Regions from separate parts of the Pseudarthrobacter sp. SSS035 genome, predicted to be linked through region 1. Evidence: riboswitches for the same ligand, from Rfam matches in the RefSeq annotation. Region 1 holds a riboswitch; each other region holds the start of a gene.
The links. A riboswitch is a leader RNA that binds a small molecule or an ion and turns the genes downstream of it on or off. The one in region 1 is predicted to bind cyclic di-AMP.

Region 1 (3,266 bases):
CACTGACGGCCTTGGACACGGAGCCCAAGGGGTTAGTGCGAACCGGTTGTGCGCGGTGACGCGCAGAAGTATGGCGTGAAGACACGAAGGTAGCCTCTCCCAATGCCTGCGAGGTGAGCTGTCGGATTCGGATGGGAGTCACCCGGCCGCGCTGCTTCACAGTGGAAGCTTTGCGACTTAACCCCAAGGCCTTCAGAATCGAAGACCAAAATTGGTTCCCCCGCCCCTGCCAGACGATGTCATGCGAACGGACCTTGAGCGGTGGCAGAGCTAGGCAATCCACTCAAGAACGTCAACTTCGGAAAAGTTGACGCGCTTTAGACGTTACAGGAGTTCCGAGCCAATGTCACATTCAGGTCACGGCACGTCGCCGCGATTCGAGAGTTGGCCATCATTTGGGTCAGAGCCAGCCGGTGGGGTCAACGACTTCGCCATTGACCTGGACCTCGAAGTGGAGGTGGCAGCCCGTGGACGCGCCCGTGGTGCCGCTGAGGGCAACAACGTCGCCGCGGCTGACTGTCTGGCCTACCCTGACGCTGGCGGAGGAGAGGTGGTTGTAAGTGGTTTCAAGGCCATTGCCGTGATCCACCACCACGCGGTTGCCGCCGCCGTACTGGTGCCAGCCAACGAAGGTGACGGTACCGCTGGCAGCGGCCAGGACAGAGGTTCCGCACTGTGCCACGAAGTCCTGGCCACGGTGGAAGTCGCCGGAGCCGCCGGTAATCGGGCTGACTCGGAATCCGAAGGGTGAGGCCGTAGCCAGCTGGGCGAGCGGCGAGCCGAGGCTTCCGGCAGAGGCGGCGCGGGTAATGGATCCCGCGGACTGGGCACTCAGGAGCTGCTTCAGTTTGCCGTCGGGATCACCCTGGGTCACCACGGACGAGCGGCTGAAATCAATTTGGGCGGCGGCTTCGGCGGTCACTTCGGGCTGCGGAGCAGCGGAAACGGCCGACGCAGCCTGGCCGGGTGCCGGAGTGGCCATCACGGGGCCGGTCACAGGAACCGTCACGGTGAGAGCCAGGCCTGTTGCTGCCAAGGCGATGCCGGCCTTCTGGCCGAGGCCACTGGCGGCGGCGAAATCCGTCATCTGCCGGAAGGGTCCCCGGCGGCGGCGGGCTTCCCGCTGTGGGTCGCGGGGCCTCTCCGCGCTGAAATCCTCGGCCACTCTGGGCGCCGAAGCGGGACCCACCGCGCGACGGCGGCCCCTGGAGTATTGCGTGGTCAAGAATGTTCCTCTCTGGGTAGCCTGCGAAGTTAGCTGTCGGATTCGGGTCAGAGAGTTCAAAGACCCGGTCCGCCGTGACAAGCACTTGGCGCAGAGATATCCCGTGAGGATCCTTCGCTGGAAGAGGCTTGCTGCTGACGGACTTAACCCCAAGGCAGTCTTACGACTGCCGGTTGTGGTTCCCCCGCCTCTGCCAGTTGGTGACTGATGCACCTGATCCGCTGGCAGAGCTCGGCTCCGGATCAGGTAACGCTTTTGTATCGACGCTGAGTTTCAACTATAGGTGATTAACTTGGACAGTAACAATTCCGTTATCTTTGCGGAACCTTGCCTCGCTGCGCTATGGCGCGGCCCCACGCGCGGCCCCACGCGGCGGACCGCCTTCCCGTCAGCTGACGGAAACGAAGACGTGGGATGCCACTTCCGGGGGCAACTCGAGCGCCCCTTCGATTCCCGGCACGCGCACGGAAATGTACTCCCCTACGCGCTCCAGGGACACCGTGGCACCAGGCCTGATCCCGCCTTCATCCAGCTGGACCAGCAGCTCAGGTTCCACCTGGATGGGCTCGGCCAGCCGGCTGACTGTCACGTTCGACGCCGGCCCGTAGCCCTGCATCGCATCAAGGAGATTAATCACACCGGCGTCAGGGAGCGCGGGCGCCGGTCCGCCCAGGGCAGCCAGCCCGGGGATGGGGTTGCCGTAAGGAGACTCCGTGGGGTGGTTGAGCAATTCGTAGATGCGCTGCTCTACGCGCTCGCTCATCACATGCTCCCAGCGGCACGCTTCATCGTGGACATAGGCCCAGTCCAGGCCGATCACATCCGCCAGGAGCCGTTCCGCGAGCCTGTGCTTGCGCATCACTTCCGTGGCGCGTTTCCGCCCGGCTTCCGTGAGCTCCAGGTGGCGGTCTCCGGAGACCACGACCAGTCCGTCGCGTTCCATCCGTCCGATGGTTTGGGACACCGTGGGTCCGGAATGGCGCAGCCTTTCGGCGATGCGTGCGCGAAGAGCAACGATGTTCTCTTCTTCAAGCTCCAAAATGGTCCGAAGATACATCTCCGTAGTATCGATCAGATCCGTCATCCAGCTCAGCTCCTCGAGCGCAGTACCTTGCGTTGTCCCACCGTATCGCGTCCCGCTCAGCGGCGAGGTCCGCTAAAAAGCTTAGCCTATTTTGAATTTGTCTGGATAATGCCGGGCGGGGACAAACGGTCTCAGTGGCCGGACTATGACGGCGCCGGTTCCCGCCGAATCGAGGGTTCAGGCAGAATAAGGGAGGTCCTTATGCAGTCACCGCCGACTACCGGCCACCCCACCGTCCGGACGTGAGCCACGTCCATGCCGAAATTGGAGCCCCCGTGAGCGAAACCAGCATCACTATTCCTGCCGACCTCCTGCCAAAGGATGGACGGTTCGGCGCAGGACCCTCCAAGGTCAGGCCGGAGCAGCTCGAAGCGCTCTCAGCGGCGTCCAAGACCATCCTGGGCACGTCCCACCGCCAGGCACCGGTCAAGAACCTCGTGGGCTCCGTCCGTGAAGGCCTCAGCCAGTTCTTCCGTGCCCCTGAAGGCTACGAAGTGGTCCTCGGAGTGGGCGGTTCCACGGCGTTCTGGGATGTTGCAAGCTTCGGCCTCGTGGAAAAGAAGGCCCAGCACCTGTCCTTCGGCGAGTTCGGCTCCAAGTTCGCCTCAGCCACCAACAAGGCTCCGTTCCTGGACGCCTCCTCCATCATCAAGTCCGAGCCCGGCACCCGCCCGGTATCGGCCGCCGAGGCTGGCGTGGATGTCTACGCCTGGCCGCAGAACGAAACCTCCACGGGTGTCGCGGCTCCGGTCAAGCGCGTCGCGGGCGCCGACGCCGGTTCCCTGGTCCTGGTGGACGCCACCTCCGCAGCCGGCGGCCTGCACGTGGACGTCTCCGAGGCCGATGTCTACTACTTCGCCCCGCAGAAGAACTTCGCCTCCGACGGCGGCCTGTGGCTGGGTCTCTTCTCCCCCGCCGCGCTGGAACGCGCCGCCCGGGTCAAGGCCAGTGGTCGCT
Region 2 (3,266 bases), 190 kb from region 1:
GGCGAGGGCCTCAATGACGCCCCTCCGGGTACGGCCCCAAGCCTGCAGATGGTGGTCAGCGACATCCAGGCTGCCCACGACCACCTCAAGGGCAACGGTGTGGAGGTCAGCGACATAGACATCCAGGACTGGGGGCACTTCGTCTATTTCGCCGATCCCGACGGCAACAAGTGGGCGGTGCAGTACATCCCGAGCCGTGACGCCTAAGGGCGTGATGCCTCGGATCGTAACGCCTAAGCCCGTGACACCTAAGCCGGTAACGCCTAAGGCAAAATAGGCAGCATGAACATCCCCACACCTGCCGCCACACGAACACCGGCTACACAAACGCTGACCTGCCGTGCCGTTCTTTTCGATATGGACGGCACACTGGTGGACTCCACGGCAGTGGTCGAAGAGGTCTGGGGAGAATTCGCGGCCCGGTACGGCCTGGACATCGCCGAAATCCTGCGCACTTCGCACGGCGTCCAGGCTGCCGATACCGTGCGCCGGTTCGCGCCGGAGGGAGCCGACGTCGTGGCGCTCACTGCGGAACTCGGCGCGATGGAACGGGTGCGGACTGCCGGTATCGTCGCGTTGCCGGGGGCTGCCCGCCTGCTTCGCAGCCTCCCGGCCCAGGCAGTTGCCCTGGTGACCTCAGCGGACAGGACCCTCGCGGACATCCGCATGCACGCCGCCGGACTGGCCATGCCGGCCACGGCCGTGACGGCGGACCTGGTCACACGGGGCAAGCCGCACCCGGAAGGCTATCTGATGGCCGCCGGTCTGCTGGGCGTCAATTCGGAGGACGCCGTGGTATTCGAGGATGCGCCCGCAGGAATCGCTGCAGGTGTTGCCGCAGGTATCCGTACGGTGGCGGTGGGTCCCAACACGGGCGAGCTGCCGGCAGGCGTGCTGCATGTCGCGGATTACCGTGCCGTGACCGCCTCCGTGGAAACGGACGCCGCGGGACGGCAGCTCATTTCTTTCCGGCTTGACGCCGGCGGATCACTTTCGTGATCCGCCACTTGTGATCCGCCGGCGCGGCGTGCAGCTCAGCGACGCCAACCGCCGGCGCCGCTCAGTCGGCCTAGTACCAGTTGTGCGACAGGTGGAAGTTCAGCGCGCCGCACGGTGACTGGTAGCGCTCCTGGATGTAGTTCAGGCCCCAGTTGATCTGCGTGCGGTAGTTGGTGACGTAGTCCGCGCCGGCGCTCGCCATCTTCTCAGCGGGCAATGACTGGACGATGCCGTACGCGCCGCTGCTGGCGTTGGTGGCCGTGGTGGTCCATTCGGATTCCTTGGTCCACAGCGTCTGCAGGCACTGCATCTGGTCAGCGGACCAGCCGTACGTCGCCAGCTGCCCGGCAGCGTAGGCCTGCGCTCCTGCGGGGTCGTTGACGGCCACAACAGGCGCGGGTGCAGGTTCCGGGGCCGGAGCAGGAGTGGCAGCGGGTTCGGGTGCCGGGGCGGGTGCCGGATCGGCGGCCTGGGGCGCGACGTTGATTTCAGCCGGAGCCGCTTCCGGAGTGGCCGGGGCCTGGATCTCAGCCGCTTCGAAGCTGAGCTTCGACTGGGCGTTCTCTTCTTCGGCGGCCTGGTTGGCGCTGGCCGCAAGCGAGGCCGACTCGGAAGCGTGTGCTGCGGCGCTTACACCGACCAACAGGGCGCACGCGGTGGCGAACACCGCGACGCGCTGGCCCACGGAGGGAATCCGGGCGGCCCTGGAGAGTGGGGACATAGCTGCGCCGAAGCGGGTCTGCTTGCGGTGGCTATTGGACTTGTTGTCGCCCTGCGGGCGCGGTTCTACCTTGAATTCAGACATGATGGATCGCCTCTCACACCTGCGGAGTTAGCTGTCGGGTTCGGATGAGGGCATCCGGCCACACGGCACAATCACGTGTTGGCTTAACCCCAAAGGGCACCTGGTGCCCGGGACGGTGGGTCCCCCGCCTCTGCCTCTGAAAACGGAATCCGGGAAGCGGCAGAGCTTGGCGTCATCCGGATATGCGGCCCAAACGGGAACCACACCATATCGACGGTACCGGAGCTGGCGGCTTAAGTCACATTTAGGTAACGAGAATCACGACGGCGGTGTGTCGCCTTGCTGTGCCCGGGTGTCTGATGATGATGCCAGGATGCCGGTCGGGAAAAGCAGCGCGAACTCTGTCCGCCCGGCCCGCGATGTCACTTCCACGCTCCCGCCGTGGGCCTCCATGATCGACTGGACAATGGACAGGCCCAGGCCGCTGGTGCCTTCGGACGCCCCGGCGCCCGAGGCCGGTGCCGTACCCTTGCGCGCCGCGTCTGCGCGGGCAAACCGGGAGAAAACGTGGTCCACGAATTCCGCAGGGATGCCCCCGCCGTCGTCCGTTACCGTCACCGCTGCGCCGCCATTGGCAGACTTCGTGACAGCGGTGACCACCGTGGTCCCCGGCTGCGTGTGCTTGCGCGCATTGGAGAGCAGGTTGACAAGCACCTGACGCAGTTGGGACGCATCACCCGTGATGGCGAGCGGCTCGTCAGGCAGTTCAAGGCGCCAGTGGTGGTCCGGGGCGATGACCTTCTCGTCACTGACGGTTTCGATCACGAGTTGTGTGAGGTCTACTTCGCTGAGCTTCAGGGGCTGGCCCTCATCGAGCCGGGCAAGTAGGAGCAGATCCTCCACCAGGGTGGTCATGCGTTCGGACTGGCTTTGGACCCGGGCCAGGGATTTCCGGCCGTCCGGCGTGAAGTCCTCGGTCATCCGCATCAGCTCCGTGTACCCGCGGATGGCGGTCAGCGGGGTGCGCAGCTCATGGGAAGCGTCGGCAACGAACTGCCGCACCTTGGTCTCGCTCCGCTGCCGCGCCTCGAGTGCGTTGGCGACGTTGTCCAGCATCAGATTGAGGGCGTGCCCTACGCTGCCCACTTCGGTTCCGGGATTGGAGTTCGACGGCGGGACGCGCACCGCGAGTGCCACCTCGCCCGCGTCCAGCGGGAGCCGGGCCACCCGGGTTGCAACCTCGGAAAGCTGCTCGAGCGGCTTCATGGTGCGCCGGATCAGCACGGTTCCCGCCAGTCCGATCAGCGCCAGGCCGCCCAAGGAGACAAAAACAAAGGTCCACACCAGCGATGCCAGCGTGCTCTCCTTGGCGGCGAGCGGAAGGCCCGTGACAAGGACATCGCCGTAGCCGGTTTGCACGGCCACAATCCGGTAATCCCCGTTGGACAGCGAGCGGTTCACGGGAAGGCCGTTCTGCGCCAGCGCCAGCAGGGTCTGCTTGTCTTCGGCGTCGAGGGGTAGG
Region 3 (3,266 bases), 1.9 Mb from region 1:
CGGACGCTACGCCTACGCCAACCAGCCGGTCATCGCCGAATGGAATCTCACCCGGCTTGCCGAGGCACTCCTGCCCCTGCTCCATGAAGACCAGGACCAGGCCGTGGCGCTCGCGGTGGAATCCCTCGGCGCCTTCCGCACGCTGTACAGTGCTGCCTGGTCAGCCGGCATGAAGTCCAAGCTTGGGCTGCGCCCGGACACGCACGACGACGTCGCGTCGCCCCTGGTGGACGGCGTGTTGGCGCTGCTCCAGGAAGGCAAGGTGGATTACACCTCCTTCTTCCGGAGCCTCGGCTCGGCGGCCCGCGGAACCCCGGAAACTGCGCGGTCCATGTTTGCGGACCCGGGCGCCTACGACGCCTGGGCCGCACGGTGGCTTGCCCTGGCGCCGGACACGGACCTGATGGACCGGGCCAACCCCGTCTACATCCCCAGGAACCACCTGGTTGAAGAGGCTCTGGATGCTGCTATTGCGGGCGACCTGGACCCCTTCAACCGGTTGGTGGACGTCCTGGCCGATCCGTACACGCAGCGCCCCGGGCTGGAACGCTACGCCGGCCCCGCCCCTGAGGACTTCGGGAGCTACCGGACCTTCTGCGGGACCTGAGCGAACACCAGGGATGGACGACGGCGGCGCGGGGCTGGGTGCCGCCCGCGGCCGTCGGGCATGGTCGGATCACGCTACGCGGACGAAGGACGCTCCGGCGAGCCAGCTGATGGAGTGCACTTCGGTTTTGAAACCGTCCACCCCGCCACTGACAACCTGGCCGTTGCCGGCGTAGACGCCCACATGGCCGGCCGTGATGACCAGATCCCCCGCGGCAGGTGTGCCCACCACCGCGCCGTACTGGAAGAACTGGCCGGGAGCCAGGTCGCCCACGCTCTTACCCACCGAGCGCAGCGCCTTCTCCACCATGGCGGTGCAGTCCTGCTGTATGCCGAGCTGGGAGTTGGCGGAAGCCAGGATGGCCCCGCCGAGCGAGCCGGCCGGTGCCTGGGCCGCCGGTGCGGACGTTGCCGCCAGCCGGATGCCGGTGTTGGTGGGAGAGGCCGGCGCCGCCGCGGCCTTCGCCGCGGGAGCCGGTGCGGTGTAGCCGGCACCGGGGATCCGGATCTGGTCGCCGGGGTAGATGATGCTGGTCAGCGAGAGTCCATTGGCAGCAAGGACGTCGTTGAGCGGGACGCCGTTGGTGGCGGAAATCTGGCCCAGCGTGTCACCCGAAACGACTGTGTGGACGGTGGCCGCGGCGGGGGCTGCTGCAGCGGAAGCCGGAGGAACAGCGGCCGGAGCCGCTGCCGCCGCACTGGTTTGGACCTGGGTGTTGGCAGTCCCGGAGTTGTCCGGGCCGTGGACGCCGGCCTGAGCCGGGACGCCAATGCTGAACAGCAGGCCGGATGCAGCAATAGCCACCAGGGCCGGCCGGCCAAACGTCAGGGGGTGTGTTGTGGCCGCAGTAGACAGGCCAATAAGGACGGTGGAGCGGGCAGGAACCGCACGATGGCGTGCGGCAGCGGAATTCTTGGACACGGTTGATCGCCTCTCCCATGCCTGCGGGGTGAGCTGTCGGGTTCGGGTCGGAGATACCCGGCCGGTAGCGCCGCCGCACGGGACGGAGCGATACCGACTTAACCCCAAGGCTTCGAAAAGCCGTGGAAACGTGGTTCCCCCGTCCCTGCCAGCTGGAAAGCGACTGGATCCCGGTCAGCGGCAGGGCTCGGCATACTGGCGGGAATGTCCCGGCTTGAGCCGGGCCACCGTTTGACCATAACTTCCGGTTATCGACAATGTCACATTCCGGTAACGGAATGTAGGCGTGAAATCCACCCGTGCTTCATCTCGGATTCCCTCCCTCCTCGGTAACGATGTTGCAGGTCAGGCCCCGTAATCCGTATATGCCCGGTAAGCTCACCAACTATGTCCCGGATTGTTCAAAAAATGCGGCTGCCCGCCCTCGCCGGCCTGCTGGCGGTCGCCCTGGTGGGGTCGGCTGCGCTGCTTCCCTCGCATGCCGCAGACGACGCGCCGCCCGGCGGGTATCCCTCGTGGCAGGACGTGCAGAACGCCAAGAAAAGCGAGGCTGGCAAAGCGGCAGAAGTCGCCAGGATCAATGGGCTGCTGGGCGGACTTCAGGCTGAAGCAGAGACGCTGGGCAATGCGGCCGTAACGTCCGCCGCGGAGTATGCCAAGGCCGAAGCGGCACTTCAGGCCGCCACTTCCACGGTGGACGCACTCACGGCCCAGACGGCACGCGCCGCGGCCGAACTGGGACAGTACAAGAAGGAAATCGGCGCCCTGGCGGCCCAGTCGTACAAGACTGGTGGAACCAACATGGGTTTCTTCGTTGCCCTCGACGCCGTACAGAACAACAGCATTCAAGGCCTGAATATCGTCCAGATCGTCAGCGATAAGACTGCGGCCCTGGTCAACAAATCCGCAGGCGCCGAACGCATTTCGCGTGCCCTGGCCGATCAGGAGCAGGCGGCCAGGGCCGAACGCGAGCGCCTGTCCAGCGAAGCCAGAACCAAGCTCGACGCCGCCCAATCCGCCCAGCAGGCCATGTCCCGGCAGATCGCGGAGCAGCAGGAGCACGGCCAGGAACTGACCGCGCAGCTGGCCTCCCTCAAGGGCACCACGGCTGCGGTGGAGGGGGAGTTCCGGCAGGGCCAGGTGGCGTTGGCCGCGTATGAAACGGCGCAGGCCGCCAAGCGGGCCGCGGCGCAGGAACAGGCGCGCCAACAGGCGGAGGCGGCAGCCAAGGCGGCGGCCCTTGCCGCTGCACAGAAACCGGCGCCGGCCCCACCTGCTGTACCGGGAGTGCCCGCCCCGCCTCCAGTCCCGAGCCCGACGCCGGTCCCGCCGCCCGTCGTCGTCGTGCCTTCCGTTCCGGGAGGCGCTGTGAACGACCCCGCGGGCGCCAAGAACTACGCAGCCGGGCAGCTGGGCGCCTACGGCTGGGGCCAGGATCAGTTTCCGTGCCTGGCGTCGCTGTGGACCAAGGAGTCGAACTGGCTGACCACCGCCACCAACCCGTACTCGGGCGCATACGGCATCGCCCAGTCGCTGCCGGCCAGCAAGTATGCCAGCGCTGGCAGCGACTGGCTCACGAGCTACCGGACCCAGGTCAATTGGGGCCTGTCGTATATCGCTGACCGCTACGGGTCACCGTGCGGCGCGTGGAACCATTCCGTGGCCAACAACTGGTACTGACCTGCGGGGGGACGGCAGCCAAACCACTAGGCTTTTCCCATGCCCGATTTTGAACGGT

Region 2: linked by a shared signal. The riboswitch ahead of MUN23_RS05100 (hypothetical protein) and the one ahead of MUN23_RS04325 (M23 family metallopeptidase) in region 1 are both predicted to bind cyclic di-AMP.
Region 3: linked by a shared signal. The riboswitch ahead of MUN23_RS18935 (LysM peptidoglycan-binding domain-containing protein) and the one ahead of MUN23_RS04325 (M23 family metallopeptidase) in region 1 are both predicted to bind cyclic di-AMP.

The regions. Positions count from the first base shown of each region.
Region 1 is NZ_CP096882.1:945,810-949,075, forward strand. It holds gene MUN23_RS04320 (C40 family peptidase) at 1-19, opposite strand, end outside; cyclic di-AMP (ydaO/yuaA leader) riboswitch at 90-252, opposite strand; gene MUN23_RS04325 (M23 family metallopeptidase) at 401-1,225, opposite strand; cyclic di-AMP (ydaO/yuaA leader) riboswitch at 1,229-1,472, opposite strand; gene MUN23_RS04330 (metal-dependent transcriptional regulator) at 1,614-2,309, opposite strand; gene serC (phosphoserine transaminase) at 2,585-3,266, shown strand, end outside.
Region 2 is NZ_CP096882.1:1,139,089-1,142,354, reverse strand. It holds gene MUN23_RS05110 (VOC family protein) at 1-207, shown strand, start outside; gene MUN23_RS05105 (HAD-IA family hydrolase) at 283-999, shown strand; gene MUN23_RS05100 (hypothetical protein) at 1,070-1,804, opposite strand; cyclic di-AMP (ydaO/yuaA leader) riboswitch at 1,810-1,986, opposite strand; gene MUN23_RS05095 (cell wall metabolism sensor histidine kinase WalK) at 2,063-3,266, opposite strand, start outside.
Region 3 is NZ_CP096882.1:4,079,858-4,083,123, forward strand. It holds gene MUN23_RS18930 (YdiU family protein) at 1-607, shown strand, start outside; gene MUN23_RS18935 (LysM peptidoglycan-binding domain-containing protein) at 677-1,528, opposite strand; cyclic di-AMP (ydaO/yuaA leader) riboswitch at 1,532-1,703, opposite strand; gene MUN23_RS18940 (lytic transglycosylase domain-containing protein) at 1,916-3,208, shown strand; gene MUN23_RS18945 (TraR/DksA C4-type zinc finger protein) at 3,248-3,266, shown strand, end outside.